2 regions of the Stenotrophomonas aracearum genome follow, and region 2 is predicted to be linked to the other one. Evidence: riboswitches for the same ligand, from Rfam matches in the RefSeq annotation. Region 2 holds a riboswitch; the other holds the start of a gene.
What was found. A riboswitch is a leader RNA that binds a small molecule or an ion and turns the genes downstream of it on or off. The one in region 2 is predicted to bind cobalamin.

Region 1: it holds a riboswitch for cobalamin, as region 2 does, so the genes downstream of both, metE (5-methyltetrahydropteroyltriglutamate--homocysteine S-methyltransferase) here and btuB (TonB-dependent vitamin B12 receptor) in region 2, are expected to answer to the same signal.

Annotation. Positions count from the first base shown of each region.
Region 1 covers NZ_CP115543.1:340,086-355,779, forward strand. The annotation lists gene metE (5-methyltetrahydropteroyltriglutamate--homocysteine S-methyltransferase) at 1-1,005, opposite strand, end outside; cobalamin riboswitch at 1,217-1,450, opposite strand; gene PDM28_RS01445 (nicotinate phosphoribosyltransferase) at 1,483-2,907, opposite strand; gene PDM28_RS01450 (bifunctional nicotinamide-nucleotide adenylyltransferase/Nudix hydroxylase) at 2,973-4,028, opposite strand; gene PDM28_RS01455 (AAA family ATPase) at 4,102-5,181, opposite strand; gene pnuC (nicotinamide riboside transporter PnuC) at 5,174-5,770, opposite strand; gene PDM28_RS01465 (hypothetical protein) at 5,962-6,741, shown strand; gene PDM28_RS01470 (sigma-70 family RNA polymerase sigma factor) at 6,812-7,381, shown strand; gene PDM28_RS01475 (anti-sigma factor) at 7,378-8,151, shown strand; gene PDM28_RS01480 (acyl-CoA desaturase) at 8,245-9,204, shown strand; gene PDM28_RS01485 (NAD(P)/FAD-dependent oxidoreductase) at 9,206-10,486, shown strand; gene PDM28_RS01490 (DUF1365 domain-containing protein) at 10,483-11,250, shown strand; gene PDM28_RS01495 (class I SAM-dependent methyltransferase) at 11,247-12,503, shown strand; gene PDM28_RS01500 (DUF1295 domain-containing protein) at 12,505-13,278, shown strand; gene PDM28_RS01505 (cyclopropane-fatty-acyl-phospholipid synthase family protein) at 13,275-14,348, shown strand; gene PDM28_RS01510 (lipocalin family protein) at 14,368-14,916, shown strand; gene PDM28_RS01515 (patatin-like phospholipase family protein) at 15,018-15,694, shown strand, end outside.
Region 2 covers NZ_CP115543.1:591,577-607,270, forward strand. The annotation lists gene dinB (DNA polymerase IV) at 1-696, shown strand, start outside; gene PDM28_RS02695 (NAD(P)-dependent oxidoreductase) at 946-1,584, opposite strand; gene gph (phosphoglycolate phosphatase) at 1,714-2,364, shown strand; gene btuB (TonB-dependent vitamin B12 receptor) at 2,434-4,275, opposite strand; cobalamin riboswitch at 4,396-4,620, opposite strand; gene PDM28_RS02710 (histidine phosphatase family protein) at 4,703-5,281, shown strand; gene PDM28_RS02715 (TfoX/Sxy family protein) at 5,310-5,675, opposite strand; gene PDM28_RS02720 (GAF domain-containing protein) at 5,672-6,154, opposite strand; gene bioD (dethiobiotin synthase) at 6,251-6,934, shown strand; gene msrA (peptide-methionine (S)-S-oxide reductase MsrA) at 6,942-7,679, opposite strand; gene PDM28_RS02735 (cytochrome c biogenesis protein DipZ) at 7,694-9,466, opposite strand; gene msrB (peptide-methionine (R)-S-oxide reductase MsrB) at 9,503-10,042, opposite strand; gene PDM28_RS02745 (response regulator transcription factor) at 10,190-10,912, shown strand; gene PDM28_RS02750 (sensor histidine kinase) at 10,909-12,378, shown strand; gene PDM28_RS02755 (alpha/beta fold hydrolase) at 12,529-13,632, shown strand; gene queD (6-carboxytetrahydropterin synthase QueD) at 13,907-14,260, opposite strand; gene PDM28_RS02765 (TonB-dependent receptor) at 14,413-15,694, shown strand, end outside.

The DNA of each region.
Region 1 (15,694 bases), 250 kb from region 2:
CAGGTCCACCGGGGTGTGCAGCAGCGAACACGAAGGCGCCAGCCACAGGCAGTCGCTGCCCAGCTGGCCATGCGCGTAACGCGCCAGCACCAGCGCATTGTCCAGATGGGTGCGCCAGATGTTGCGGCCATTGACCAGGCCCGCGGAAAGCACGCGGCCCGCCGGCAGCGCCTTGATCACCGCATCCAGTTGTTCCGGCGCGCGCACCAGGTCCACGTGCAGGCCATTCACCGGCAGCGAAGCAGCCAGTTCCAGGTTGTCGTCCAGCGCGCCGAAGTAGGTGGCCACCAGCACCTTGGGGCGTGCGGTTTGGGCCAGCACTGCATAGGCGTGGGTGAACGCGGCGCGGGCTTCCGGGCTGAGGTCCTGTACCAGCGCTGGCTCGTCCAGCTGCACCCACTGCGCACCGGCCGCCTGCAGCTGGCCCAGCAATTCCACGTACACCGGCAGCAGCGCATCCAGCAGGTCCAACGACGGGCTGCCATCCACGGTCTTGGACAGCAGCAGGAACGTCACCGGGCCAATCAGCACGGGACGGGTTTCAATGCCCAGCGCCTTGGCCTGGCGGTACTCGGCCAGCGGCTTGTCGCCGCGCAGCGCGAAGCCCTGGCCGGCCTGCAGTTCGGGCACCAGGTAGTGGTAGTTGGTGTCGAACCACTTGGTCATTTCCAGCGCATGCAGGTCCACGCCTTCGCGCTGCAGCCCCCGCGCCATAGCGAAGTAGCCGGTGAGCGGGTCGGCGTCGGCCAGTGCGCGGTAGCGGGCCGGAATGGCATCGAACAGGAAGGCGGCATCCAGTACCTGGTCGTACAGGCTGAAGTCGTTGCTGGGCGGAACATCCACCCCGGCATCGCGTTGCAGCTGCCAGTGCGTGGCCCGCAGGCCGGCGGCGGTGTCCAGCAGAGAAGTGGCGCTGCTTTGGCCCGACCAGAACGCTTCCAGCGCGCGCTTGAGCTCGCGTTTGGCGCCGATGCGGGGGAAGCCCAGATTGGTAACAGTGGTCATGAAACGTATCCTCATTGCGTAGGCATTGAGGAACGAAGGAACTGCGCGGCCCGCACGCCATTGCTGCCGTGCCCGCCCCGCCAGCGACCTTCGCCCCCGCGGGCGAACCGGATGCCACGAAGCGGACGCACGGGGGCAGCGCCCTGCACTGTGCAAGGCGTCAGGCCCCGGCAACCTCCCCGCGGACGTTCCAGGTCGAATCAGAGGACGGTCGTGTCCTCCGGCCGGGGCCGGTATTCGGGCTGATGGACACGGGCGCGAACGCCCACCTACTCTCTGCCGCTTCCCAGGCCGCAAAGCCCAGTGCTGTTGGCAGGTGTCGTTTCCATTCACCGCTGCGGGGCAGCTCCGGAATGGGTGCGCAAGGCACCGTCACCGGATTCCCGTTTAAACCCATCCCTTCATCTGCATGAAGAGATGGATACCTTCGGCGAGCACAAGGTAGGCCGATTGGGGGATGGGGTCAAGGGCTGGCTGTCAGAGACGAGCGACATCGGCCCGATGGCGGATCGCGGCGAGGTTGTCATCCTGGATCAAACGGCCGTTCTCCCAGACCGTGACCATCGCGTCTTCGAAGCCCAGCGGCAGGCCGACCTCCTCGGTCGCGTCCGCCTCGGCTGGCACCGATACCGTGCGGAACTGGCCGTACTCGCGGTGGCGCAGCAGACGCAGGCGGCCACGCTTGCTCTGCTTGCCGCTATCGGTCACCGGATCCTTGTAGACGTCGATCCAGCGACCGTCCACACGGGCGGCCGAGCACTTCAGCGCGAACTTCTGTGTGTCACGGTCCAGCCGCTGCAGCAGCGCACCGCCCATGCCGAAGGCAACGTTGTCGGCCGCGTACCCGGCCGCGGTGATGTGCTCCAGGATTGCGCGGATGCTGTCCGGGTTCACACCGTCGCCCTGGATCACCCGCACATGGTTCAGCACCCTGTAGCCCTTTGCGCTCATCGTGTGCCCGAACGCCTCGTCCAGCAGTTCCAGGCACTGCAGGACGACGGTAACTGGATCGCCTGAATCCGGGCGGATCACTACCGTTGCCCCCGAATCGATCACCTGCTGGCGCAGGGTGCTGCCCCAGTGCTGGCGGATGGCGTTGTAGATGTCGTAGCTGTCCGATACCACCGCGACCAGCGCACCCGGCTTGGCGAACTTCGCCAGCATGTTGCGGTATGCCTCCACCTCTTTCTCGCGGCCCCAGCTGGTGATCGTGCTGTGCTCGGCGGCGGGGATGGAGTACCCCGCCATGGTCTCGTGATAGAACGCCTTGGCGAACAGCAGGGCCGACACGGTGTCGGTACCCAGGAAGTTCACCAGGTGCGCTGCACCACCGATGGCGGCGGATTCGACACTCGAAACGCCACGACTACCGAAATCGTGCAGCTTGAATGGCAACTGGCCCTCCGGATCGTCACTGGTAAGGTCCAGGAAGCGGCGGATGGTCTGCTTGGCATGCCAGCTGGTGGTTGCCACCGTTACCGGGTACCAGATGCGAAGCAGCATCGTTTCCAGGTACGACGGCACCCAGAACGCCTGCGGGTCCGTCGATTCGATGGTCATCAGGGCGTTGTGCACCGGAACCACGGTGCCTTCCGGTACGGCCCGGATGCGGATCGGCATGAGACCGTGGTGCTGGTCGACGATGTAGCGCCAGCCTTCCTCGTTGAAGGGAAGGCCATGGGCAAGGAAGAGATCACGCGCCGCGTCGACCTCGGCGTGGGTGATCGGCTTGGACAGGTACTGTTTCAGGATCGCCTGCAGGCCGAAGAAGACCGTGCGGTCGTAAAGGCCGCCGCGCGATTCCACGTAGAAAAAGGTGGCATCGGTTCCCGGCGGGTACTGCAGCCAATGGCTGGCCTTGTAGCTGTCGGTGTTGAGGAGAAGATTATCGAGGTAATGCATGACGGAAGCTCCTTCGCGTCGGGTGGCGCCTGCGGTCTATCCGCGGGCGATGGAACGGGTCGGGCTCAGCCCCGGCCCAGGAAGAACTCCAGAATGTGCAGGTGGTCTTCGTACAGCTGCGGGCCCATGTCCAGCGCCTCGCTTACCGGGATCCAGCGCGCCTTGTCGGCGTCATCGCAACCACGCACGGGCGGTAGTTCACCGGCGGCAAACTCGAAGTGGAAGGCGTGGGTGATGGTGCGGCCACGCTGGCTGCGGTCGGGATGGTCGAAGACCTGTTGGCCCTTCAACGAGCCCTTCAGCACCGGCAGCGGGATCTTCAGACGGGTCTCTTCGCGCAGCTCACGCAGGCAGCTGTCGAGCAACGTCTGTTGCTGGCCCACGAACCCGCCCGGCAGGGCCCACAGTCCCTTGCCCGGTTCCGAGCGACGACGTACCAGCAGAACGTGGCCGGAGTGCACGACCACCGCATCGGTAGTGACGAAGGTAGGCGCATAAGGCGCATCCTTCCAGGCGGCCCGGTACTGCTCGATGAAACGGTACTCGGCCACCAGCTGGCCGTACGCCGGAGCGCTCTTCCGGAAGGCTTCCAGCATTTCGTACACGGGCGCGGGGACATTGCCGCGCAACATCAGCAGTGCGCCGTGGAAGTCCAGGTCACCGGACTCGAACAGGTAGCGGCGCAGTTCCGTGGCCGACAACGTCTCGGTGTGCTGCACATCCACCAGCGGCCATTGCGGGAACTCGCGCAGGTAGTAGCTCGAGGCATCCTTGTCCATGCCCACCAGCCCCACCTTGGCGTCCGCCGTCGCACCGTCGGCACGCAGTGCGTCGGCCACGGCCCGCTGTACGCCGGCAATCCAGTGCGCCTCGTTGTACAGGTGATCGCGGAGCGGGCGGATGATCAGCCGGGCTGCATCGCCCTCAAGGGCGGCCTGGATCATTACGGCGCGTTCGGCCACGGTCCAGGGATTGCGGAGACTGCGAGGGGTATCGGCAGAACCGACCAGGAAGATCAGCTTGCGGGCCCGGCTCAGGGCCAGGCGGGCAACAGCGGCATGGCCGTTGTGGAAGGGCTCGAAACGCCCAATGAAGACGAGATAGTCGTATTCCATGAGAATCCCTCATGTCGTTGTGGCTGCCGCGGGTCTGTCCCTTGGCTTGCAATAGATGCTACGCCTCCTGTTCAGGCCGTCAAGCCCGGGCTCGCTGTCGCGGGCCATCGTGCCCATCCAGTGCCTGGACCACCTGCGACACGCGCGCTTCAACCGGACCCACCAGGATGGTGAACGGCATTCTCAGTGCCGACAGCGCCGCCACGTAGGCGCGTTGTTGCGCCAGCCTGAAGCTTTCGTCGCGGCGGGTGCCGTCCTGCACGAACGGGAAGTCAGCCGCGCACAGGAACAGCATGTCGTAGCGCCGCTGTGCGTGGGCGTGCAATGCCGGCTCGGCGCGACCGAACATGTCCTCGCAATAGAGGAGTGTGGTCAGCGGGGTGGTGTCGCATACAAGCCAGCGGTTGGCTTGGCAGGCCATCACGTCTTCGCGGGCTACCTGCACTTCGGCGATGTGCAGCAGGTCGTCGTAACCCAGCGCGCCCTGGCGTGCCTCCCAATGCTCGCGTCCGAACTCCGGTACCCACTGCGTCTGCAGATGCGCTGCCAATGCAGCGGCAAGCGTGCTCTTGCCGGTGGATTCACCACCCAGCAGGCCAATCCTGCCGACGAAACCTGCGTACACCCGAGGATCGAGAAATCCGCGCAATGCATGCGGATCGCGCCGCAGCGCCGTGCCCGAGACAGGAATGAGGCAACGTGCCAGGTCCAGGCACACGTGCGCCACGGGCCAGTGCGCGCCGGCCTCGGCACTGAACGCCTCCTGCAGGGCCGCTGCAAAGCCGTCGCCGTACGACTCGCTGGTAAACACCGCATCCACCCGCTGGCCCCATAGGGCGATGCACACCCACGCCACGAACGCGCGCTGCGCCGCGTCATCGTCCAGGTTCGTGGGCAATCTGCGCACTGGCAGGTTGCGCCGCAGGCACTCGGCGGCCAGTCGTGCATCGTCCAGCACCAGCCGCTCAAGAGTGGGGTAAAGCGCGTGGAGCCACGCATCACGCTGTGCGGCGTGGCAGCCGTCGAACTCCGGCTCGCTCCAGCTCAGCACCAGCACACGCTCGCAGCGTGCCACGGCATGGTCGATCAGTGCCTGGTGGCCCCGATGCAACGGGCTGAACTTGCCAACCACCAGTCCCGTGCCGAAGCGCTCAGTCATGTGCGCCGACGCCCCCTTCAGCCGGTGCGGATTGTTCGCGCATCAACCGCGGCCAGTGTCGCAGTGACACTACTGCATTGATCCAGAAAACCACGTAGAGCAACGCGGTAAGGTGCAGTCCGCGGCTGGCGTATAGCGGCACGGCAACGCTGTTGACCATCAACCAGAACCACCATGAGTGCAGCTTGCGGCGCATCATCAACAACTGCGCGACAACGCTGAGCACGAGGATCGCTGAATCCAGGAACGGCGCGTAGGCATCGGTCCAGGTATGCAGCAGCAACCCGTAGCCGATGCTTGCCAGCACCGCTGCCGGCAGTATCCAGGCGAGGGTCGGCAAGCGAACGTTGGTGATGGGCAAGGCATGCCCATGACCGCCGCGCAGCCACTGCCACCAGCCGATCACGCTGGTGACCACGAACACGCCCTGCAGCACCACGTCGGCGTACAGCCGGGCTTCGTAGAACACCAAGGCAAACAGGCTGCAGCCGATGATGCCCGTCCACCAGGTGTGGACGCTGTTGCGGCCGGCAAGCAGGATGGACGCGGCCACGGTAACGTTGGCGGCGATTTCCAGGGCCGTGGTCACGCCAAGGCTCCCAGAAGATCTACAGCGTCGAGCGCAGTCAAACTGCTCGGTGCTCGCGAACGGTACTGGAACACGTAGAACGGCGGCATCAGATCTCTTGGATCGCGGGGGGCCGGGAGAGTCTACCCGGCCACTGCATCCGCCGCGCCACTTCCCCCGTATCTCTCCACGACCTCCCTCTGGAAACGGGCATGCGCCGCTCATTCATCGTTCCTGCCGGGCTGCTACTGCTGCTGTGTCCGCTATTGGCCGGTGCCGAACCCGTCCAGCGCCAGGAAGGGCGCGCGTTCTCTGCCGAGGGGAACACGCTGCTTTATCGCGAAACCCATTGGCTGCAGGGCCCGCCCAACGCGCAGTCGCGGCTGGTACTGTACCGCTGCGCCGATGGGCGGCCGTTCGCGCGCAAGTGGATGACCCCGCAGGGGAGCGCGCAGACGCCGGACTTCAGCCTGGAAGATGGTCGTGACGGGTATCAGGAAGGCGTGCGCGGCAGTGGTGCGTCGCGCACGGTGTACCTGCGCAGCTCCGCCACCGCTGCACCGGTCAGCCGCACGCTGACCGTCCCACCCGATGCCGTGGTCGACGCGGGCTTCGATGCGGCGGTACGCGGCCATTGGGCGGCGCTGCGCGACGGCAAGCCGGTGGCGTTCCAGTTCGTTCTGCCCAGCCGCCAACGCTTGGTGCCGCTGAAGCTGCAGCGCACCGGCGCAACCACCTGGCAGGGCCAACCGGCGCAGCAACTACAGATGAAACTGGACGCATGGTTCGGCTTCGCAGTGCCAGCAGTGACTCTGGTCTACGCCAACGCGGACCAGCGCCTGCTGCAGTTCACCGGCACCGGCAACGTGCGCGACGCCAAGGGCCGCTATCCGCAGGTGCGCGTGGAGTTCCCCAGTGCGCCTGCGGCCGCCACTGCGGCCGAGCTTGCCACGGCCAGGGGGCAGGATCTGGTGAAGATATGCGACAGCTGAATACCCTCTTGCAGCCAGTCAAAAGAGCAACGACCATGCAGGCACGCGCCTTGCCGACACCGAGTTCTCGATGCCTGAGTTGGATGCTTCCGATACCGCCGCAGCGGCACGCCTCAACGGGCTGCTGGTGCAGGTGGCCAGCGGCGACCGCCACGCCTTCGAGCAGGTCTACCAGCTCGCTTCCGGTCGACTGTTCGCGATCTGCCTGCAGCTGCTGCGCGACCGCAACGACGCTGAAGACGTGCTGCAGGAGGTCTTCACCTCGGTCTGGAACAAGGCAGGGCAGTTCGATCCTGCCAAGGCTTCGGCCATGACCTGGCTCTCCATGACCGCCCGCCACCGCGCGATCGACCGCCTGCGCGCGGCGCCGCCGCGCGCGATGGACGACCTCTCGGTGATCGATGACCTGCCCGACGGCGATGCCCAGCCACCGCAGGCCGCCGAGCAGTCGTCCGACCGCGCGCGCCTGGCGCAGTGCCTGGAAACCCTTGAGAGCAAGCGCCGCGCGCTGATCCGCGCGGCGTTCCTGGACGGCTCCAGCTATGAAGAGCTGGCCCGTCGCATCGGTTCGCCGCTGGGTTCGGTGAAGAGCTGGATCCGGCGCGGCCTTGGCCAACTGCGGGTGTGCCTGGAACGATGAACATCCGCGACCTTCACGACGAATTCGACGACGAACAGCCGCCCAGCGCCGACATCCTGGCGGGCGAGTATGTGCTGGGCGTGCAGGACGCCGCCGAGCGCCGCCAGCTGGAACAGCGCATCGCCCAGGACCCGGGCTTTGCCCGCCTGGTCGATCAGTGGCAGAACCGGCTGGCGCCGCTGCTGGATTCGATTGGCAGCGAAGCAGTGCCTGCGCATGTATGGCCGCGCATCCGCACCGCGCTGGGCTGGCCGGCAGCGGTAGTCGCTCCCAAGCTGTGGCAGCGCACCGGGTTCTGGCAGGGCATGACCGCCCTGGCCGCCGCCCTGGCGCTGGTAGCGGTGTTCAACCGTCAGCCGCTGCAGGAACCCGCACCGGTTACCCCGGTCGCCGTCACCCCGGCACCGACCCCGGCCGAGCCGGAGCAGGCGACCAAGCCGGTCACTCCGCTGCTGCACGACGACGGCACGCCCGGCTGGCTGGCCTCGGTCGACAAAGCGCAGGGCAAGGTGCTGATGGTGCCGGTACCGGCCGCGGCCGACGCGGCAGGGCGCGCGCCCGAGCTGTGGCTGATCCCGGCCGGCGGTACGCCGCGCTCGCTGGGTCTGGTCTCGATCAACCGCGCCCACACTGTGGCGGTGCCCGAGGCGCTGCGTGATGTTCTGGTGAACGGCTCGACGCTGGCGATCACGCTGGAACCGGCAGGCGGCGCGCCGCAGGGCATTCCGACCGGTCCGATCATCGCCAAGGGCGATATCGCCAACCTGTAAGCCCCACCCCTTCCGGATTTAATTTCGGAAGGGGTGCATCCAAACGCGGCGGGCCTGCGTATCTCCTGATGAACCCGTCAGGAGACGCGCGACATGCAGTCCCGTTCCACCCCCGAGATCCCCGCCTGCGCGCCGCGCGGCCGCTGGGCCACCGTGCTGCGCTGGTTCGATACCGGCGCGGAGCAACCGGTGGCGGGCACTGGCGGCAACCGCGTGGACTGGCTGCGGGCGATCCCGTTCGTGGCCATGCACCTGGCCTGCCTGGCGGTGATCTGGGTGGGGGTGTCCTGGGTGGCGGTGGGCGTGGCGCTGGCGCTGTATGCGGTGCGCATGTTCGCCATCACCGCGTTCTACCACCGCTACTTCGCCCACCGCACCTTCCGCACCTCGCGCGTGGTGCAGTTCGTGTTCGCGGTGATCGGCGCCTCCAGCGTGCAGCGCGGTCCGCTGTGGTGGGCCGCGCACCACCGCAACCACCACCGCCACACCGAAACCGCGGCCGACCCGCATTCGCCCACCGTGCACGGCTTCTGGTGGAGCCACATGGGCTGGTTCCTCACCGCCGAAGGCTTCCATACCGACTGGGCACGCATTCCCGACCTGGTGCGCTACCCGGAACTGCGCTGGCTGGACCGCTTCGACACGCTGGTGCCGGTAGCGCTGGCCGCGGGATTGTTCGGGTTGGGTGCGTTGCTTGAGCGCATGGCTCCCGGGCTGGGCACCAGCGGCGGCCAGATGCTGGTCTGGGGTTTCTTCATCTCCACCGTGGTGCTGTTCCACGCCACCGTGACCATCAACTCGCTGGCCCATCGCTTCGGACGGCGCCGTTTCGCTACCGGCGACGACAGCCGCAACAACCTGTGGCTGGCCCTGCTCACCTTCGGCGAAGGCTGGCACAACAATCACCACTTCTTCCCGGGCACTGCACGGCAGGGCTTCTATTGGTGGGAAGTGGACATCACCTGGTACGGGTTGCGCGCGATGTCTGCGTTGCGCCTGGTGAGCGACCTCAAACCGGTGCCGGCGTGGGTGCTGGCCAAGGCGGAGCACTGACATGCGCATAGCCGTGATCGGTTCAGGCATTGCAGGGCTGGCCAGCGCATGGTGGCTGGGCAAGCGCCATGAAGTAACGCTGTTCGAAGCCAACGATTACCTCGGCGGCCACACCCACACCCATCTGGTGCAGGTGGACGGCCGCCTGCAGTCGGTGGACACCGGCTTCATCGTGTTCAACCCGTTGCACTACCCGCTGCTGACCGGATTGTTCAAGGAGCTGGGCGTGGCCTCGCAGCCCACCACGATGAGCTTCTCGGTGCACAGCGAACGCAGCGGCTTGGAGTACAGCGCGACCTCCATGGACACGCTGTTCTGCCAGCGCCGCAACCTGGCCTCGCCGCGCTTCTGGGGCATGCTGCGCGACCTGCGCCGCTTCTATCGCGAGGCGCCGAAGCTGCTGCTCAGCGGCGACGAAGGGCCTTCGCTGGGGGAGTTCCTCGACGCCGGCCGCTACGGTGGTGCCTTCATCCAGGAGCACCTGCTGCCGATGGCCTCGGCACTGTGGTCCGCGCCGATCGCCAGCCTGGCGCATTTCCCCGCGCGCTACCTGGTGCAGTTCATGGCCAACCACCAGATGCTGCAGGTCAGCGGTCGTCCGGAATGGCGCGTGGTCACCGGCGGCTCGGCGCGCTATGTGGACGCGATTCGTCGGCGCTGGCGCGTGCGTGAGCGGCTGGAAACCCGCGTGCTGGGGGTGGAGCGCCACGAGCACGGGGTACGCGTGCTCACCGCCGAAGGCCTGGAAGGTTTCGACCAGATGGTGCTCGCCTGCCACAGCGACCAGGCGCTGGCGCTGCTGTCCGACGCCGACCCCATCGAGCGCAGCGTGCTCAGCGCGATCCGCTACCAGCCCAACGAAGTGGTGCTGCATACCGACGCCTCCCTGCTGCCCCGCAATCGCAAGGCCTGGGCCGCCTGGAATGCGCATGTGCCGCGCGATCCGATGGCACCGTGTTCTGTCAGCTACTACATGAACGCGCTGCAGGGTATCGACACCCCCAGCCCGCTGGTGGTGACGCTCAACCGTACCGAGGCGATCGCGCCGGACAAGATCCTGCGCACCCTGCACTACGCCCACCCGGTACACGACCATGAAATGGTGCGTGCACAGGCGCGCTGGTCTGAAGTGCAGGGCCGGCGGCGGACCTGGTTCGCCGGGGCGTACTGGGGCTGGGGCTTCCACGAAGATGGCATCCGCAGCGCGTGCCGGGTGGCGGACGCGTTGCACCTGCTCGAAGCCGAAGCCTACTGGCCGCTGTCGCAGGGCATGCCCGCATGACCGCAAGCGCCATCTACCGTGGTCGCATGCAGCACCGTCGGCACGCGCCGCAAGCGCACGCGTTCGACTACCCGGTGGCGCAGCTGTTGCTGGACCTCGATGAGATCGATGCGGTGTTCAACCGCCGCTGGTTCTGGTCGGTCGGACGCCGCAACCTGGCCGAGTTTCGCCGCAGCGATTACCTGGGCGACCCCGCCCAGCCGCTGGCCGAAGCGGTACGTGGCCGCATCACCGAAGCACTGGGCCGCGCACCGGTCGGCCCGATCCGGCTGCTGACCCACCTGCGTTATGGCGGGCACGTGTTCAACCCGGTCAGCTTCTACTACTGCTACGCCGCCGACGGCACCACGCTGGACTGCATCGTGGCCGAGATCACCAACACGCCGTGGAAGGAACGCCATGCCTACGTGCTGCCGGTGAGCGAGGCCGACGCGCACGGCCGTGCGCTGGGCTGGACCTTCGACAAACGCTTTCACGTGTCGCCGTTCATGCAGATGGACTGCGAGTACCGCTGGCGCTTCACCGCCCCCGGCAACGACCTGCACGTGCACATGCAGGTGTGGCGCGACGGACAGCGCCAGTTCGACGCCGACCTCGCCCTGCAGCGCCATCCGATCGACGGCCCCGGCTTGGCCCGCGTGCTGTTGCGCTACCCGCTGATGACCGTGCAGGTGGTGGCCGCCATCCATTGGCAGGCGCTGCGCCTGTGGCTCAAGCGCAACCCGGTGCACGACCACCCTTCCATTGCGGGAAAAGCCCCATGAACGACATGACCCGACCGCTGGCGCTGCCCCAACCGAGCGCACTGGAAGCCTACCTGCGCCGCCGCCTGCTGGCGCAGCTGGCACCCTTGCAGGGTGGACGGTTGCACCTGCGCGACGCGCTGGGCGATGTCACCCTGGGCGACGCAGCGGCACCGCTGCAGGTCAACGTGTGGGTGGATAACCCGGCGTTCTACCGCGCGGTCGCGGCGCAGGGCAGCGTGGGTGCCGGTGAGGCATATATCGCGGGACACTGGCGCTGCGACAACCTCGTCGCACTGGTGCAGCTGCTGGTGGGCAACCGCGCGCTGCTCGATGGCATGGAGCGTGGTCCGGCGCGGCTGGGCGGCTGGCTGCTGCAGGGATGGAATTACCTGCGCCGCAACACCCGCGAAGGCAGCCGCCGCAACATCGCCGCCCACTACGACCTGGGCAACGCGTTCTTCTCGCTGTTCCTGTCCAGCGACCTGATGTACTCCTCGGCGCTGTATGCCGACCCCGGCGACACGCTCGAAGCGGCATCGCAACGCAAGCTGGCGCGCATCTGCGAACAGCTGCAGCTCAAGCCCGGCGACCGTGTCCTTGAAATCGGAACCGGCTGGGGCGGCTTCGCGCTGTATGCCGCCCTACACCATGGTTGCCACGTCACCACCACCACCATCTCCAGGGAGCAGTACGCCCTGGCCACCGAACGGGTGGCCAGGGCGGGACTGCAGGACAAGGTCACACTCCTGCTGAAGGACTACCGCGACCTGGACGGCCAGTACGACAAGCTGGTCTCCATCGAGATGATCGAAGCGATCGGCGCGCAGTACCTGGACACCTACTTCGCCACGCTGGGGCGGTTGCTCAAGCCGGAGGGCCTGGCGCTGCTGCAGGCCATCACCATCGAAGACCACCGCTACCAGCAGGCGCTGGGCAGCGTGGACTACATCAAGCGCTTCGTGTTTCCCGGCAGCTTCATTCCCTCACTCAGTGCCATGCTGGCCGCGAAGACCCGCAGCAGCGACCTGCAGGTGATCGGGCAGCACGACTTCGGCCAGTCCTACGCGCTCACCCTGCGCGCATGGCGTCGGCGCTTCCTGTCGCAGCTGCCGGCGGTTCGCGCGCAGGGCTTCGACGAGCGTTTCATCCGCCTGTGGGAGTTTTATCTGGCGTACTGCGAAGGCGGCTTCCTGGAACGCTCCATCGGCGTCTCGCAGCTGCTGTTCGCGCGTCCCGGTTACCGGCCGGCCGACATTCCGGGGACCCACTGACATGATCAACCTGCTCTGGGTCTGGCTGTATGCCGCCGTCATCATGAGCTGGGGATGGTGGTGGCAACGCCGTCACCAGAACATCGGTGTGGTCGACGTGCTCTGGGCCAAGGGTGTAGGCGCGTCGGCACTGCTGCTTGCCCTGCTCGGCGAAGGCGCAACGGCGCCACGCATTGCGTTGGCGGTGCTGGGCGGGCTGTGGGGGTTGCGGCTCGCCCTGCACCTGTGGAAGCGCGTGCGCAGCGAGGATGAAGATGGCCGCTACCAGCATCTGCGCAAACACTGGAACGGGCACCAGGGCAAGATCTTCGGCTTCTTCCAGTTCCAGGCGCTGCTGGTCGTCCTGTTCGCGTTGCCGTTCGTGGCAGTGTCGCAGAGCGCGGACCTGCCGGTGGGCTGGATCATCGCCGCAGTGGCGATGTGGCTGCTCAGCGTAGGCGGTGAATCGCTCGCCGACCGCCAGCTGGCGCGCTTCCGGGCCAACCCGGCCAACAAGGGCAAGACCTGCCGCGACGGGCTGTGGCGTTACTCCCGCCACCCCAACTACTTCTTCGAGTGGCTGCACTGGTTCACCTACGTGCTGCTGGCGTTGCATTCGCCGCTGTGGTGGCTGGCCTGGTCCGGCCCGCTGGTGATGTACATCTTCCTGCGCTGGGTGAGTGGCATTCCGTTTACCGAAGCGCAGGCGCTGCGCAGCCGTGGCGACGACTACCGCGCCTATCAGCGCAGCACCCCGATGCTGTTTCCGTGGTTTCCCAAGGAGTCCAAGCCGTGAATGTCGCCCGTGAATCGCTGCCGCTGCCGGACTACGCACCCGGGCTGACCGGCCTGGCCGAGCGAGGCCTGCTGCCGGACGCATTGCTGCGGCTGGGCATCCGCCGCCAGTGCGAAGCGCGCCTGCGCGAGGAAAGTGCCGGTGGCGTGGAAGCACAGGCGAAGCGCTTCTCCGAGCGCATCGTGGGCCTGTCGCGCAGCCCGGTGGCCCTGCACGTGGATGCTGCAAACCGCCAGCATTACGAAGTGCCTGCCGCGTTCTTCCAGGACTGCCTGGGTGCGCGCCTGAAGTACAGCAGCTGCTACTACCCCACCGGCCGCGAAACCCTGGACCAGGCGGAAGAGGCGATGCTGTCGCTGTATGGCGAGCGCGCCCAGCTGGCTGATGGCCAGGACATCCTCGAACTGGGCTGCGGCTGGGGCTCGCTGACCTTGTGGATGGCAGAACGCCTGCCCGGCGCGCGCATCACCGCCGTGTCCAACTCCAACAGCCAGCGCGAGTACATCATGGCGCAGTGCCGCGCGCGCGGACTGAAGAACGTGACCGTGCTGACCCGCGACGTGAACCAGCTGGTGCTGGACCCGGGCAGCTTCGACCGCTGCGTGTCGATCGAGATGTTCGAGCACATGCGCAACTACGCGCGGCTGATGCAGCGCATCCAGCAGTGGCTGCGACCGGAAGGCAAGCTGTTCGTGCACATCTTCGTGCACCGCACCCTGATGTACCCGTTCGAAACCGAGGGCGAGGATAACTGGATGGGCCGGCACTTCTTCACCGGCGGCCTGATGCCGGCGGCCGACACCCTGCTGCATTTCCAGCAGCACCTGCGCCTGCAGCAGCGCTGGCTGGTGGATGGCACCCACTACGAGCGCACCGCCAACCACTGGCTTGAGCGCCAGGACCAGAACCGCGACGCGGTGATGGCGGTGCTGCGCGCCGGCTATGGCGATGCTGCCGCCGCGCTGTGGTTCCAGCGCTGGCGCATGTTCTGGATGGCCTGCGCTGAGCTGTTCGGCTACCAGCAGGGCCAGCAGTGGATGGTTGCCCACTACCTGTTCGACCGCGCCTGAACGCCACGAGGAGAACGCCATGTCACTACGCTCCCTGCTTCCCCTGTTCACCGCCGGCATGCTGCTCAGCGGCTGCGGTGGCAATACCCGCCCGATTCCTCCCGTGGCCCATGTGGACGTGCCGCGCTTCATGGGCGACTGGTACGTGATCGCCCATATTCCCAGCCGGCCCGAGCGGGAAGCCTTCGACGCGGTCGAATCGTATGCGCTGCGCCCGGATGGCCGCATCCAGACCACTTTCAGTTACCGCAAGGGCAGCTTCCAGGCGCCGGTGAAGCAGATGCACCCGATCGGCACGGTCAAGGAAGGCACCGGCGGCGCGGAGTGGGGCATGCAGTTCGTGTGGCCGATCAAGGCCGAGTACGTGATCGTCTACCTGGACGATGACTACCAGCAGACCATTGTGGGCCGCAGCAAGCGCGACTACGTGTGGCTGATGTCGCGCAGCCCGCAGATGTCCGACCAGGACTACCAGAAGGCCATGGGCCGCATCGCCGCACTGGGCTACGACCTGTCGCAGGTACGCCGGGTGCCGCAGTCAGCCGCCACCGCCCCGCCAACGCAATAACTGCGGCGCCGTTCTCAGGCCCTGAGAGGGGGCTGGGGGATACTGGTCCCCTGGCGAGGGCAGAGGACGGCGACGTGGCGGACAAGTACTGCGATCTGGTCATGAAGGGCGGTATCACCAGCGGCATCGTGTATCCCAACGCGGTGCTGTCTCTGGCACGCGAATACCGGTTCAAGAGCATCGGGGGCACCTCCGCCGGCGCGATTGCCGCAGCGGTGGCAGCGGCGGCTGCACTGGGCGACCGGCGCTGCCGGGCCGGTGAGGCACTCGGCCCGCAGGCGGGTTTCCCCGGACTGGCCGATGTCTCCACCCAGCTGTCGCGGCGCGGCTTCATCTACAGCCTGTTCCAGCCTGCCTATGGCGCTCGCACCGCCTACCGGCTGCTGGTGATGCTGACCGGCAAGGCCGGGCTGCCGCGCAAGATCCTGTGCCTGCTGGCAGCGGTGTTCGCCATTGCGCCGCTGGAACTGCTGGCGGCGCTGGTGGGGCTGCTGGGGATCGGCTGGCTGGCGGCCGGGGTGGAGGGCATGTGGGCCACGCTGCTGCCTTCGCTGCTGTGCGCGTATGGGGCAGGCGTGCTGGCTTCGGCGCTGCGCATTGCACGGGTGGCGCGGCGCAACCTGCTCGGGCTGTGTTCGGGGACCACCCAGTCCGGGTCCGGCACTCCGGCGTTGACCGACTGGCTGCACACGCACCTGCAGGCGCTGTCCGGCAAGCCGCTGGACGAGCCACTGACCTTTGCCGACCTGCATGCCGCGCCGCGTTACCCGGGCGAGCC
Region 2 (15,694 bases):
CGCGCGCAGATACGTGAAGAGACCCAGCTGACCGCGTCGGCAGGCATCGCGCCGAACAAGTTCCTGGCCAAGATCGCCTCGGATTGGCGCAAGCCGGACGGCCAGTTCGTGGTGCCGCCGCACCGGATCGAGCAGTTCCTCACCCCACTGCCTGTGAAGCGCGTGCCGGGCGTGGGCAAGGTGATGGAGGGCAAGCTGGCCGAGCTTGGCATCGTCACCGTCGGCGACCTGCGCGCGCTGCCGCTGGAGCTGCTGGAAGCGCGCTTCGGCAGCTATGGCGGCAGCCTGTATCGGCGCGCGCGCGGCATCGACGAGCGGCCGGTGGAGCCGGACCAGCAGGTGCAGTCGATTTCCTCTGAAGACACCTTCGCCGAGGATCTGCCGCTGGAGGCGCTGGAACCGGCCATCGTGGAACTGGCGGGCAAGACTTGGCAGGCCACGCGCAAGACCGAGCGGGTGGGGCACACGGTGGTGCTGAAGTTGAAGACCTCGCAGTTCCGCATCATCACCCGCAGCTTCACCCCGGAGTCGCCGCCGGAAACGCTGGAAGAGCTGCGCGACATCGCGCTGGCACTGCGCGCGCGGGTAGACCTGCCGGCGGAGACGCGCTATCGCCTGGTGGGCGTGGGGTTGGGGGGATTCCGCGAACGTGAAGGGGTGACGCAGCTCGGATTGTTCGATCCGCTGAACGGGTGACCGTGGGCGTGCTTGTCGGGTGGGTGCTGCTTCGATCCGGGGTCATGCCTTCGCCGGTGTGATCAGCGTTATCGGCGGTCGATTGGGACGCGACCCTACCGGGGAAATCCCGCTGCGTCCGAACGACCGCGCGCGCTCAGCGCAGGCGAAAAACTGCCGGTAGGGTCGCACCCCAGTCGACCGCCGATGGCAGGGCAACGCGCGGTAGGGCATGACCCCCAATCGAGTCCGCACGTCGCCCCACCGACCTCAATACGCCACGGTCGCCACCTGCTTCACATACTGCGGCGACTCGATCTCGCTGACGAACGCATCGGCGTAGTCCGCGTAACTGATCCGGCTGTGCCCATCGGCGCCGACCAGGAACTGCTTGGCCTGCGTGCGGAACCCACCCTTCTGCGGCCCCGGGCCGATTTCGGCGGCCGGCGAATAGAACGTCCAATCCAGGTCGTCCACCTTCTGCAGCAGGTTGAACGCTTCACGCGCGGCCAGCGCCACCGGCTTGTACGCGTCCGGGAAGCCCTCGGTGTCCACCAGCTGCACGCCGGGGGCGACTTCCAGGGTGCCGGCGCCGCCGACCATCAGGAAGCGCGGCACGCCAGCCTGGCGGGCGGCCTTGACCAGTTCCGCGGTGACCGTGGTGACCGCGGAGGGTTCGTCGCCCGGCCGCGGGCCGAACGCGCTGGCTAGGACGTCATGGCCAGCGATGGCGGCCGCCAGGGCGTCGGTGTCGTCCAGCGCGGCCACGGCCAGCTGCGCGCCGTCCAGTTCGGCAGGGAGGTCCGTCTTACGGCGCACGATGGCGGTGACCTGATGGCCGCGGGCCAGGGCCTGGCGGGTGATTTCACGGCCGATGTTGCCGGTGGCACCAACGAGGGCAATCTTCATGGGGCGACGTCCGTAGCGGGGAGGAAAGCCAGCTTATGCCTCGGCAATCGGGGAAACACCACCGGCAGTGGTCCGATTCGTTGCACGGGTGCGCACTTACAATGGGGATTCCCCACGCAAGGCTCCCCCGTGTCCTATCCCTATCCGCTGGTCATCTTCGACCTCGATGGCACGCTGGTCGACAGCGCCGCCGATATCGCCGAAGCGCTCAACCGCACCCTGGAAGACTGGCAACTGCCGCGCGTGCCCGAAGCCACCGTTCTGACCTGGATCGGCGACGGCGTGCGCCGGCTGGTGGAACAGGCCTTCACCGCTGCCCACAGCGACATCGACCTTGCGAAGGTGATGCCCGGATTCATGCGCCACTACGAGGCCTGCCTGCTGCGCAGCCCGCGCCTGTTCGATGGGGTGGTGCCGGCGCTGCAGGCATTGCAGGCACGCAACGTTCCGCTGGCGATCTGCACCAACAAACCGGTGGCCATGGTCGGCCCGCTGCTCGCGCACCTGGGCGTGCAGGACTATTTCGCGAAGGTGCTCGGCGGCGACTCGCTGCCCGAACGCAAACCCAGTGGCGAACCGCTGCGGCACATCGCGGCCGCGTTCGATGTCGCGCCCGAAGCGGCGCTGATGGTCGGCGACTCGATCACCGATTACCGCGCCGCCGTGGATGCACGCATGCCGGTAGCGCTGGTGCGCTACGGCTATCCGCGCGGCCTGGACCTGGAAAATGTAGAAGCAGTAGCGGTGATGGACAACCTGCAGGAACTGCTGGATCTGTAGTGCCGGCCGCTGGCCGGCAACCCGCAACCTCTGGCCGGCACCTCTCGATGCCGGCCATCCCAAACCGCCTTACTTCGGCTGGTACCGCACGCTCAACCGGTACTCACGCCCCGGCTGGTTGAACCACGCCACGGTCTCGTACTCGCGGTCGAACAGATTGCTCACCCGACCCAGCACCGACCAGTCGCGGCTGATCGCATACTCCAGGCGCAGGTCCACCGTGCCATAGCCCGCCAGCCGCACCGTATTGTCGGCATTGTCATACCGCTTGCCCGAACCGGTCGCGGTGACACCGGCGCGGAAGTCGCCGAAGCGGCGGTCGATATCCAGCCGCGCGGTGTCCTGCGCGCGGCGCGCCAGCCAGTTGTCGAATTGTGCGCTGCCGTCGGTGCGGTTGCGCGGATCGGTATGGCTCAGCTGCGCATTGAAATCGAACCCGGCCACCGTGATGAAGCCGGTCAACTCGGCGCCCCGGATGCGCGCCTTCTCCACCTGCGACATCATGAAGGTGGTGGCGTCATAGGTGATCAGGTCGTCGATGCGGGTTTCATACACATCCAACCCCCAACGCCAGCCGTCGCCCTGCTGCGCAACGCCGAGGTTGGCGCTCTTCGACTTCTCCGGGTCCAGCTCCGGCACACCGCTCCACGGGTCGTACAGGTCGCTGAAGGTCGGCGCCTTGAACGCGGTACCGTAGCTTGCGTTCAAACGGAAGCCGCGCGCCAGGTCCATGCCCCAGCCCAGGCTGCCGGTGGTGTGGTTGCCGAACTGCTCGTTGTCGTCGTTGCGCAGGCTGGCCTGCAGCTGGTGCGCACCGAAACGGCCCTGGTACTGCACGAACACGCCGGTGTTGTCGCGGCTGTCGACCAGATACCCCGCGCTGCTGCCGTCCAGGTTGTCCTGGCTCCAATCCACGCCGGCGCTGAGCAGCTGGCCCTCGGCGAAACCGACATCGGCCTGCACCGACGCACTGTCGCGGTGGGTCTGCGCCGCACCCAGCCAGGTGCTGTCGTTGTAGTTGTCCGACTCGTTGTCGGCGCGGCCGACGTTGGCGGTCAGCGTGAAGCGCTCGCTCGGCGTATAGCGGACCTTGCCGCCGAGCACCTGCTGCAGCGTTTCAGAGTAGTTGTAGTACCCGTCGTAATGGTTCTCGCCTTCGGCGCGCAGCGCGGTGCCTTCCACCTGCAGCGTGTCGGTCAGCGAGTAGCCGCCGCGCAGGCTCATCGACAGGTTGCGGTAGCCGTCGCGGTCGGGCTCGTCGGCACCACAGCCGGCGAAGGTGGCTGCATCGCCACGGCAGGCATTGATGCCGTCGGTGTGCTGGTAGGCGATGTCGGTGCCGAACCAGCCGCGCGCGCCGGTGCCGCCGAAGCCGCCGCTGGCTTCACGCAGGCCGTTGCTGCCACCGCCCAGCTGCAGGTGCGGCGCAAAGTCGCCGGCATTGCGGCGGGTGAAGATCTGGATCACGCCACCGATGGCGTCGGCGCCATACAGGCTGGACTGCGGGCCGCGCACGATCTCCACGCGTTCGATCTGCGCCAGCGGCAGGTCCTGCAGCATGGCCAGGCCAAGGTCGCCGGTGTTGATGCGCACGCCGTCGACCAGCACCAGGGTATGGGCCGAGTTGGTGCCGCGCAGGAACAGCGAGCTCTGCTTGCCCAGCCCACCGCTGTTGTTGAGGTTGATGCCGGCACGGCCGCGCAGCAGGTCCTGCAGCGACGGCGCCTGGCTGCGCTCGATCTCGGCACGGTCGATCACCTGCGCCGGCGAGATGCTGTCGTGCAGGGCGATCGGGGTACGCGTAGCGGTGACCAGGATCGGGTCCAGTACGGCGGCATCGTCCTGGGCGGCCGCCAGCAGCGGCAGCGCCGTCAGTACGGCAAGGGAAAGCGTTTGGATCTGCAGCTTCATCGTTGACTCCATGCACCGCGCACGCCCGCGCGGCAAGATTGGGGGTGGTGGTCAACGGAAGACGCGCGACGGTGGGCAGCGCGCACGGCACTGCTTGCCGCCGCCATGCCCGCCGCATCGCAACCAGTCGTCTTCCAGGCCGGTCTCCGGGCTCGCGGGCCGATGGCGGACCATCGCACCAGGCGCCTTCCCATGCACGAGCACAGTGGCGTATTGCCTGGTGTTCCACGCTTACCGTTGCGGGGGCAGCGCCGGAGTGGCGGCAGGCTGGACCTGTTGCGTCACCGGCTTCCCGTTTCAACCTGCCGGCATGCGCCGCAGGTCACCTGAAAGTGCGCGCAGTGTAGAGCAAACCTTTGCGCCCGGCCCAGTGCAGCGGCGCGACCGGTTAGAATGCGCCTCGCTTTTTGCAGGGGGTGCCGCACCAATGATCCTGGACCTGATCCGGCACGCCGCCACCGGTCGTGACGACCATCTGGACGGACGCACCGATCCTGCGCTGGAAACCGGCAGCACCGACGCGCTGTGCGAGCGCTATGCCGACCTCGCATGGGAGCGGGTGCTGTGCTCGCCGCGTCAGCGCGCCGTGGGCACCGCCGAGGCCCTGGCAGGGCCGCGTGGCCTGGACGTGGAGCCAGACGAGGAATGGGAAGAACTGGATTTCGGCGACTGGGATGGGCAACCGCTCGACGCACTGCCGATGCAGGCGCTGTCGGCCTTCCATCTGGACCCGCATGCCAACCCGCCGCCGCACGGCGAAAGCTGGGGCCATTTCGAGCGCCGCATCGCGCGTGCGCTGCACCGCCTGCTGGACGAACCGGACCCGGTACCAACCGTGGTGGTCAGCCATGGCGGCCCGTTGCGCATGGTGCTCTCGCAGGTCTGCGGCCTGCCGATGGCGATGTGCTGGGGCTTGCGCATCGACCACGGCACCCGCGTGCGGCTGCGCATCGAACGCGACGGCGACGACCTGTGGGGCGAGTTACTCGAGCTGCAACAACCGTAGCGACTCGCCACGCGTGTCCCACGCAACATCAACCCCGTTCGTCGTCCTCTGAAGCAAACGACGCATCATCCCCATCATCATCACTGACCACGGTCCGCTCATACACCGGCCCGGACGCCGGCGGCGCCTTCTTCAGCGGGTTGTCGGCAATGATCGCCTCATACTCCGCCACCAGCGCAGTACGCCGCGCTTCCGGCAACTCCTGCCAATGGCAGTCCTGCAACGCCCCTTCCAGCGAATACAACAGGTTGAGGCTGGGCTTGAACCCCGCGCGACGAACCTTCACGAACGCGCCCACCGCACCGCTGGCGGCCAGGTCCTCGGCCGTGCGCAGACCGACCTGGCGCAGCCAGGCGGCGCTCTTGGGGCCGATGTTGCGCAGCTTCGCGCTCATCCCAGCGCCTCGACGAACACCGCGGCAATCGCTTCCAGCCCTGCCTGGTCGTCCGCGTCGAAGCGCGACAGCACCGGGCTGTCCAGGTCGAACACGCCGACCAGGGTGTCGCCCTTGAACAGCGGCACCACCAGTTCCGAGCGCGAGGCCGAATCGCAGGCGATGTGGCCCGGGAACGCATCCACGTCCTCGATGCGCTGGGTCACCCGCTGCGTCGCCGCCGCCCCGCACACGCCCTTGCTGAGCGGAATGCGCACGCAGGCCGGCAAGCCCTGGAACGGGCCAACCACCAGCTCGGTGCCGTCGTAGAAGTAGAAACCCACCCAGTTCAGCTGCGGCAGGGCGTGGTAGACCAGCGCTGACAGGTTGGCGGCATTGGCGATGCGGTCGCGTTCCCCGTGCACCAGGGCGCGGGCCTGGGCCAGCAGCTGGCCGTACTGTTCCGGCTTGCTGCCGGTGAGCGTGGTGGTATCGAACATGCCCGCAGTCTAGCAAGCGGGGCCCGGGACCGGGCCGCCGGGCGCGGAACGCTGCGGTGCCGGTGATAATGCAGGCCCCTGTTCATCGGCCTGGCCATGTCCCCGTCCGCGCTCCCGCCTGCCTTTTACGTCACCGGCACCGATACCGGCATCGGCAAGACCTTCAGCAGCTGCGCCCTGCTGCACGCCCTGCGCCAGCGCGGGCACCGCGCGGTGGGCATGAAGCCGGTCGCCAGCGGCTGTGAAGACACCGCTGAAGGCCTGCGCAACGAAGACGCCACCGCACTGTTCGCCGCCAGCCTGCCGACCCCGGCCTACGCCGACCTCAATCCCTACGCACTGCCGCTGCCTCTGGCTCCCGAGCTGGCCGCCGCCGCGGCCGGGGTCACCCTGTCGCTGGCGCCGATCGAGGCCGCCTTCGCGCGGCTGCGCGCCCAGGCCGACACGGTGGTGGTGGAAGGCGTGGGCGGCTGGCTGGCGCCGCTCTCTACCACGCTGGACCAGTCGCACCTGGTGCACGCGCTGCAGCTGCCGGTGGTGATGGTGGTGGGCCTGCGCCTGGGCTGCCTGAACCATGCGCGGCTGACCGCGCAGGCCATCGCCGCCAGCGGCGCGACCTGCATCGGCTGGATCGCCAACGAGGTCGACCCGCAGATGGAACGCATCGACGACAACGTAGGCCTGCTGCGCGCGCGCCTGCCGCTGCCGTTCTGGGGCCGCCTGCCGTACGCGCCGGGCGCGGACCCGGCGCAGCTGGCCTGCCACCTGCTGACCAGCTGAGCCGCTTTCAGCGCACCGACAGCGTCGATACCAGGCGCGGCTTCTCGCGGTACAGCTGCGGGTACATGCGCTGCAGCGCCGCCACCTTGGGCTGGTCGTTGATGCGGATGTACAGGGATTCCGGGTGCAGGGTGAGGTAGTTCTGGTGGTAGCCCTCAGCCGCCTGGAACGGCTTGCCGCCATCCACCGTGGTCACCACCGGCGCCGCATACGCGCGTGCCTGCTGCAGCTGCGCGATATACGCCTTGGTGGCATCGCGCTGCGCGGCATCGTCGGCATACACCGCCGAGCGGTACTGGGTGCCACGGTCCGGGCCCTGGCGGTTGAGCTGGGTGGGGTCGTGCACCACCGAGAAGAACACCTGCATCAGTTGGCCATAGCTCACCTGGCTGGGGTCGTAGGTGACCTGCACCGCCTCGGCATGACCGGTACCGCCGCCGCTGACCCGCGCATAGTTGGCGTCGGCGCGACTGCCGCCGATGTAGCCGGAGACCGCGTTGTCCACGCCCTTGATGTGCTGGAAAACGCCCTGCACGCCCCAGAAGCAGCCGCCGGCGAACACTACTTGGGCACGTTTGCCCGGCAGCTTCAGATCGGCCGCGCCGCTCGGCGCCGGCACCGCCACCACCTTTTCGGCGCCCGCGGCATACGCAGGACGATCCAGGCTCAACACGGCGGTGACAGTAAGTGTGGCGATCACGGCGGCGATGCCACCGGCCACCAGTTTGTCTACGGAAAGTCGCATGGGTCTCTCCCGGTTCAACCGAAGGTAAAGGCGTAGGCGTGCACGCCGGGGTCAAGGAACTCGATCTCGAAAGTGCGTTTGCCGACATCGCCGTCCTGGCGGATCAACTGGTACAGGCGGTGTTCCTTCACCACGCCGCCGCCATCGGCATCGACGTCGCCACCGGCGGCCGCCCCCGGCGCCTGGCCATCCACGCGCACCCGGAAGCGCACTGCCTTGCCGTCCTCGCCGGGCGCCAGCACCAGGTGCAGGTCACGCGCGTGGAAGCGGAATGCGATGCGGCCGCCGGCGCGCTGCAGCTGCGCATCCTCGTCGCCCACCGTCCAGTTCCCGGCCAGCGCCCACTGGTTCAGCGCCAGCGACGGCGGCACCACGTAATCAGCGGGCTGGTCGTTGCGCTGCCCACCGGGCGAAGCGAAGTTCTCCGCACGTCCATGGCCCAGGTAGGTCTCCGGCGATTTCAGGTTACGCATGTCGGCCTGCCGCTCCACGCCTTCGCGCGGGGCTGCGGCCGCCATGGCCATGGCCTGCGCCGGTTCGTCGGGCAGGGTGGCGCCGTTCTCGCGCAGCAGCTGGCGGATGATCTGCTCGGACTGTTTGTAGTTGCCTTCGCCGAAATGGTGCGCGCGGATCTGGCCCTTGCCGTCGATGAAGTAGTGCGCCGGCCAGTAGCGGTTGTTGAAACCGCGCCAGATCGCGAAATCGTTGTCGATCGCTACCGGGTAGGTGATCTTCAACTCGTCCACCGCGCCCATCACGTTGCGCAGGTTGCGTTCGAAGGCGAACTCCGGCGCGTGCACGCCGATCACCACCAGGCCCTGGTCGCGGTAGCGCTGCTCCCACTCGCGCACGTAGGGCAGGGCGCGCAGGCAGTTGATGCAGGAATAGGTCCAGAAATCGACCAGCACCACCTTGCCACGCAGACCTTCGGCGCTCAGCGGCGGGCTGTTGAGCCAGCCGGTGGCACCGGCCAGCGAGGGCAGCGTACCTTCCACCGGCAGCGGTGCATTGGCGTCGGCCGCGCGCATCATCATCGCCGGGCCGGCCTGCGGGGTCTGGCCGGGCAGGGTGTCGAGCAGGCCCTGCTCCAGCTTCGCGGTGCTGACCGTGGAAAGACGGGTCAACACGCCGGTATCCCAGCCCATCGCGATGGCCACCACCGCCAGCAATGCGGCCACACCCAGCCCGCGGCGGATCCACTCACCGGCGCCCAGGCGCTGCTTGAGCGCGGTGAACACCCGCCCACCGATCCAGATCGCCAGCGCCAGCGAGGTCGCCGCGCCCAGCGCGTAGGCCAGCAGCAGGCCGCTGGTGCCCACGCTGGCGCCCTGCAGCGCCGCGCCGGTCAGGATCAGGCCGAGGATGGGCCCGGCGCACGGCGCCCACAGCAGCCCGGTGGCCACGCCGATCAGTAGGGAGGTGCCCACCCCGCCACGACCGGCGTCGCTGGCCTTGTCGGCCGAAGCGCTCAGGCGCGCGCCCAGCCGCTGGAACGGGGAGAGCATGCGGTCGGCCAGGGTGGGCCACAGCAGCGCCAGCGCGAACAGCGCCATCACCACCAGCGCGATCCAGCGCCCCACCTGGTTGGCCTGCGCCACCCACTGGCTGCCCACCGCCGCCAGGCTGGCCACCACCGCGAACATCAGCGCCATGCCGACCAGCAGCGGCAACCCGCTGCGCAGGAACGGCCGGTCCGAGCGCGCGAACACGAACGGCAGCACCGGCAGGATGCACGGGCTGAGGATGGTCAATACGCCGCCAAGATAGGCCAGTACAAGCAGGATCATCAGTGAGTCCCTGTAAACGGATGGATCGCGGATTCGTTACGTGCGGTTCGGTATCCGCACGCGTGTCTCGTCGTCAGCGGCGACGAAGTTCATCGCCACGCCGTTCATGCAGTAGCGCAGGCCGGTCGGGCGCGGGCCGTCGTCGAATACATGGCCCAGGTGCCCACCACAGCGCCGGCAGTGCGCCTCCACCCGGACCATGCCCAGCGTGGTGTCGCGGTCCTCGGCCACCGCGTTGTGCAGCGGCGCCCAGAAGCTCGGCCAGCCGGTGCCGCTGTCGAACTTGGTGGAGGAGGAGAACAGCGCCAGCCCGCATCCGGCACAGGCGAACGTACCGCGCCGGTGTTCCTTGTTGAGCGGGCTGCTGAAGGGGCGCTCGGTGCTCTGCCGGCGCAGCACCGAATACTGCGCAGGCGTGAGCTGCTCGCGCCATTGCGCGTCGGTGCGCATCACTTCAAAGCGGCGCGAGGCCACCGGAGCGGCCGGGGCGCTGGCGCTGCAGGCGGTGAGCCCGAACAGCCCGGCGGCGGCGCCCAGGGCGCCCATGCCAAGCACTCTGCGACGGGTGAACTGCATGGCCGATCTCCAGCTCTGGATACGATGGGGCCATGCTGCGCCCCGGCCGATCAACGAATCCTCACGCATGGTTAAATTTTCCGTGACACATTCAGGTCCGGATCCGACCACAATGCGGCTACCTTCCCGCCACTCCCCCGCGTGCCGATGAGCAGTGCAAAACAGGTCCTGATCGTCGAGGACGATGTCCACATCGCCAACCTGCTGCGCATGCACCTGCGCGACGAGGGCTATGAGGTCACCCACGCCGCCACCGGCGACGAGGGCCTGGCCCTGCTCGAAGCGCAGCCGTGGAGCGCGCTGGTGCTGGACCTGATGCTGCCCGGCGTGGACGGGCTGGAGATCTGCCGGCGCGCACGCGGCATGGCCCGCTACACCCCGATCATCATCACCAGCGCCCGCGCCAGCGAAGTGCACCGCATCCTCGGCCTGGAGCTGGGCGCGGACGACTACCTGGCCAAGCCGTTCTCGATGCTGGAACTGGTGGCGCGGGTGAAGGCGCTGCTGCGCCGGGTCGAGGCGATGGCGCAGAACGCGCGCATCGACGCCGGTGAACTGGCGGTGGCCGGGCTGCGCATCGACCCGGTTGCGCGCACCGCGCAGGTCGAAGGCCGCGCGCTGGAGCTGACCCCGCGCGAATTCGACCTGCTGTACTTCTTCGCCCGCCATCCCGGCCAGGTGTTTTCGCGCATGGACCTGCTCAACCAGGTCTGGGGCTACCAGCACGACGGCTACGAGCACACCGTCAACACCCACATCAACCGGCTGCGCAACAAGATCGAACGCGACCCGGCCTCGCCGCAGCGCATCCAGACGGTATGGGGTCGCGGCTACAAGCTGGTCGACGGCAGCGAGGCGGCGTCGGCATGATCCGCCTGAGTCTTTCCCAGCGCCTGTCGGTGGCGTTCTTCGCGCTGCTGCTGGTGTGCTGCGGTGCGCTGATGGCGATCCAGATGCGCAGCACCCGCGTGCATGAGCAGGAAACCGTGCAGCGGCTTTCGCGCGGGCTGGCCGAACACATCGCACGCAGCGGCGAACTGATGGACGGCGGCGGCATGCGCAGCGGCGAAGTGCGCGCGCTGTTCGGCAAGCTGATGGCGGTGAACCCCAGCGTGGAGGTGTACCTGCTGGACGACCAGGGCCGCATCCTCGGCCACGACGCGCCCAGCGGCCACCTCAAGCGCGACCGCGTGGACCTGGCGCCGGTGCAGGCGCTGCTGCGCGACGAGCCGCTCCCCATCCTCGGCGACGACCCACGCAGTGAGACCGGCCGCAAGGTGTTCAACGCCGCACCGCTGTTCGTGCAGGGGCGCCAGGCCGGTTACATCTACGTGGTGCTGGTCGGCGAGCAGCGCGAGGCGCTGGCGGCCAACATCGCGGCCAACGCGAGCCTGCGCACCACGCTGTGGTCGCTGGCGATCGTGGCGGTGATCGGGCTGCTGGCCGGCGCGGTGGCGTTCCGATGGGTGACCCGCCCGCTGCGGCTGCTGACCCGGCGCGTGCAGTCCTTCGACGTGGACGCGGCAGCGCCGGCACAGCCGGTACCGCCCACGCCGCTGCGCGCCGGTGAGCGCGACGAGCTGGCGATCCTGCAGCACAGCTTCGGGCACATGGGCCAGCGGCTCAACGACCAGTGGCAGCAGCTGCGCCAGCAGGACCTGCAGCGGCGCGAGCTGGTCGCCAACATCTCGCACGACCTGCGCACGCCGCTGTCGTCGCTGCACGGTTACCTGGAAACGCTGGCGTTGAAGGACGCCACGCTTAGCGCCGAGGAACGGCAACGGTACCTGGCCATCGCCCTGTCGCAGAGCCACAAGGTCGGCCGCCTGGCGCAGGCGCTGTTCGAGCTGGCGCGGCTGGAGCACGGCGGGGTGGTGCTGGACCGCCAGGCGTTCTCGCTGCCGGATCTGGTCCAGGACGTGTTCCAGAAGTTCGAGCTGGCCGCACAGGCCCGGCGGCAGGCGTTGGTGGCGGAGATCCCACCCGGGCTGCCGGCGGTGGACGCCGACCTGGGCCTGATCGAACGGGTACTCACCAACCTGCTCGACAACGCGATCCGGCATACCCCGGAAGGCGGGCGCATTACGGTCACGCTGCAGGCGGTGCAGGGCGAGGTCCAGGTCAGCGTGGCCGACACCGGCCCGGGCATTCCGGCGGCGCGTCGCGACGACCTGTTCCACACCCCGCCGGCACTGGGCAGTGACCGCCCGGACAGCGGCGGGCTGGGGTTGCTGATCGTGCACCGCATTCTGCAGCTGCACGGCCGCGAGATCCGGTTGATGGAGAGCAGGGAAGGCGCGTTGTTCGTGTTCACGCTGCCTGCTGCCGCCCGTTGATCGATTGACCACGGGATTCCGGCGGGCGCGCTGCGGCCTCTGGTAGTGCCGGCCGCCGGCCGGCTCCTCGTGCTGCCGGATTCATGCAGAGCCGGCCAGCGGCCGGCACTACGTCGCGCGTGGCAAGATGCCCGTACACCCGGAGGCCCTATGCGCTTGCTCATCTGCCTGACCATCGCGTTGTCCATCACCCCATCCGCCTTCGCCCAATCCTGCCCTGACACCGCCGCCCTGGAACCCGCACGCGCGGTGGTGCGCGACCTGCAGCGGATCACCACGCCCAACGGCATCCAGGAGCACTACGCCACCCCGATCGGCGGGCTGCGCCAGTGGCTGACCATCCGCGGCGACGACCGCGCCAACCCGGTGCTGCTGTTCGTGCACGGCGGCCCGGCAAGCCCGTCAACGCCCAGCATGTGGCAGTTCCAGCGGCCGTTGGAGGAGTACTTCACGGTGGTCGACTGGGACCAGCGCGGTGCGGGCAAGACCTATGCCGAAGCGCCGCCGGAGCAGGTCGCACCGACCCTGACCATCGAGCGCTACGTCGACGACGCCATCGAAGTGGCCGAACACCTGCGCGCCCACCTCGGCCAGCGCAAGGTGATCCTGATGGCGCACAGCTGGGGGACCATCGTCGCAATGCAGGCGGCCATGAAGCGGCCGGACCTGTTCCATGCCTACGTGGGCATCGGCCAGATCATCAACCAGGTCGAGAACGAGAAGATCAGCTTCGACTACGGACTGGCACAGGCAAAGGCGCACGGGAACAGCAAGGCAGTGGCCGAGCTGGAAGCCATTGCACCGTACCCGGGCAATACCCCGATCACGCGCGAGCGCATCATCACCGCACGTACCTGGCCGCAGTACTACGGCGGGCTCACCGCGTACCGGGATGATTCGAAGTATTTCTTCGGTGCCGCGAAGCTCTCGCCCGAGTACTCCGACGCCGATCGCTGCAACATCGACAAGGGCAGCGTGCTGTCACTGGGACCGCTGCTGCCGCAGATGCTGAAGGTGGACTTCAACCCGATCACCCGCTTCCCGATCCCGGTAGTGATGTTCATGGGCCGCCACGATTACACCACCCCGTCCGCGCCCACCGACCGCTGGTTGAAGAACGTGCGGGCCCCCTTCAAGCAGGGCGTGTGGTTCGAACATTCGGCGCACATGATGCCGTGGGAAGAGCCGGGCAAAACCTTGATGACATTGGTGCAGGTGGTGCGACCGCTGGCGTTGGACGCATCGCCCCGTTGATGCCAGGCGGGTAGGGTCGGTTCCCAAACGACCGCACGGAACCCTTCCACGTTCGGTAAGGCATGACCCCGGAACAGGGATCGCTTTTCGCGCGGACAAAAAAAAGACCCGACAGAGGGAGGGTTCTGTCGGGTCCTGGATTGCGTGGGGGGAGGGACCCACGCAAATTCTGTTTGATGCAATGCAGCATACGCCGATCTTGGTGCATTGCAACAACTAATTTCTGAACCGGCCGGTGTTCCAACTAATCCGTTCAGGAACAAAGGGTTGGCACTCAGCCGCGGTAGCGGCACCCCGAGGTGCAGGTCTCATGCACGGTCACCTCGCTCAGCGCCGGCAGACTCGGCTTGAGCTCGTTCCAGATCCACCGCGCCAGCACTTCGCTGGTCGGGTTCTCCAGGCCGGGGATGTCGTTGAGGTAGTGGTGGTCCAGGCGGTCGTAGATCGGCTTGAAGGCCGCTTTGACGTCGCCGAAATCCATGATCCAGCCGGTGTGTTCGCCCGGTTCGCCTTCGACCTTCAGTTCCACCCGGAACGAATGGCCGTGCAGGCGCGCGCACTTGTGGCCCGGCGGCACGTTGGGCAGGCGGTGGGCCGCTTCGAGGGTAAAGACTTTGAAGATTTCCATGCCGCCATTGTACGGCCATCCAACAAAAACATATCCATCCGGATGAAGAGATGTTACTTTTCGTTATATCCGCATGAAGCGATGTTATTGGCCCGTTAAGCCCTTGGCATGGACTACTGCGGAACTACTCGCTCACTACCCCCAACGAGTTCATGCCCAAGCACACCCTACTTGTAGCGGCGCTTTCCGCCGCTCTGGCTACGCCTTTGCCTGCAGTTGCCGTAGACGCCACCGCTGACGCCGCCAGCGACAGCAAAACCCTCGCCGCCGTGCGTGTCACCGGCTCCAACATCAAGCGCACCGACACCGAAACGGCCAACCCGGTGCAGGTGATCGGCCGCCAGGAGATCGAAGCCACCGGCAAGGCCACCGTCGCCGACCTGCTGCGCTCGATCAGCGCCAACACCGGCAACGCCGCCAACGAAACCACCAACAACGGCTGGGCCTCCGGCTCGGCCGGCATCGGCCTGCGCGGGCTCTCGCAGAAGAACACCTTGGTGCTGCTCAACGGCCGCCGCCTGGCCAACTACGGGTTCCCGGCCGGCGGCCTGTCCGACACCTTCGTCAACCTCAACGCACTGCCGATGGTCGCGGTGGAGCGCATCGAAGTGCTCAAGGACGGCGCCTCGGCCGTGTATGGCTCCGACGCCGTGGCCGGCGTGGTCAACATCATCACCCGGCAGAATTTCGAAGGCGCCGAGCTCGGCGGCAGCGTCGGCACCGCCGACCAGGGCGGGCTGGACGAACAGAACCTCAAATTCATCGGCGGCATCGGCGACCTTGAAGCGGATGGCTACAACATCCTGGTCAGCCTGGAAGGCTACAACCGCGAACGCCTGGACCAGGACCAGCGCGACCTCACCAAATCCGGCATCTACACCGACAAGCCCGGCGGCCGCTGGAATGGCTGGTCGGCCAAGGGCGCGCGCTTCCTGGTCAACGGCACCTCGGTGCCGATGCTCGACGCCAACGGCCAGTGCCCGGAAAACACCACGCTGGTGCCCAGCGCGCCGATCGACGGCCTGGCGGGCAACACCTGTGGCTACAACCTGGCGCCATACACCACCCTGATTCCCTCGACCAAGCGCTACCAGGCCTACGTCAACGGCACCTTCAAGGTGAACGACAACGTCGAAGCCTTTGGCGAAGTGATCTACAGCGAGATCAAGGGCGTGTCCTGGTTCGGCAGCAGCCCGTTCTTCACCCTGGAAAGCGGCCGCTTCGCGCTCAACGCCGACACCGGGCTGGCCGAGCCGGTCTCGTCCAACCTGCCGGCGAGCAGCCCGTTCAACCCTTATGGGCGCGCCATCCCGATCGAATACACCTTCTTCAACCTCGGCCCCAGCTTCAAGACCAACCGCTCCACCGCCTACCGCGGCGTGGTCGGGCTGCGCGGCAGCCTGCAGGACTGGGACTGGGAAGTGGGCGCGTTCG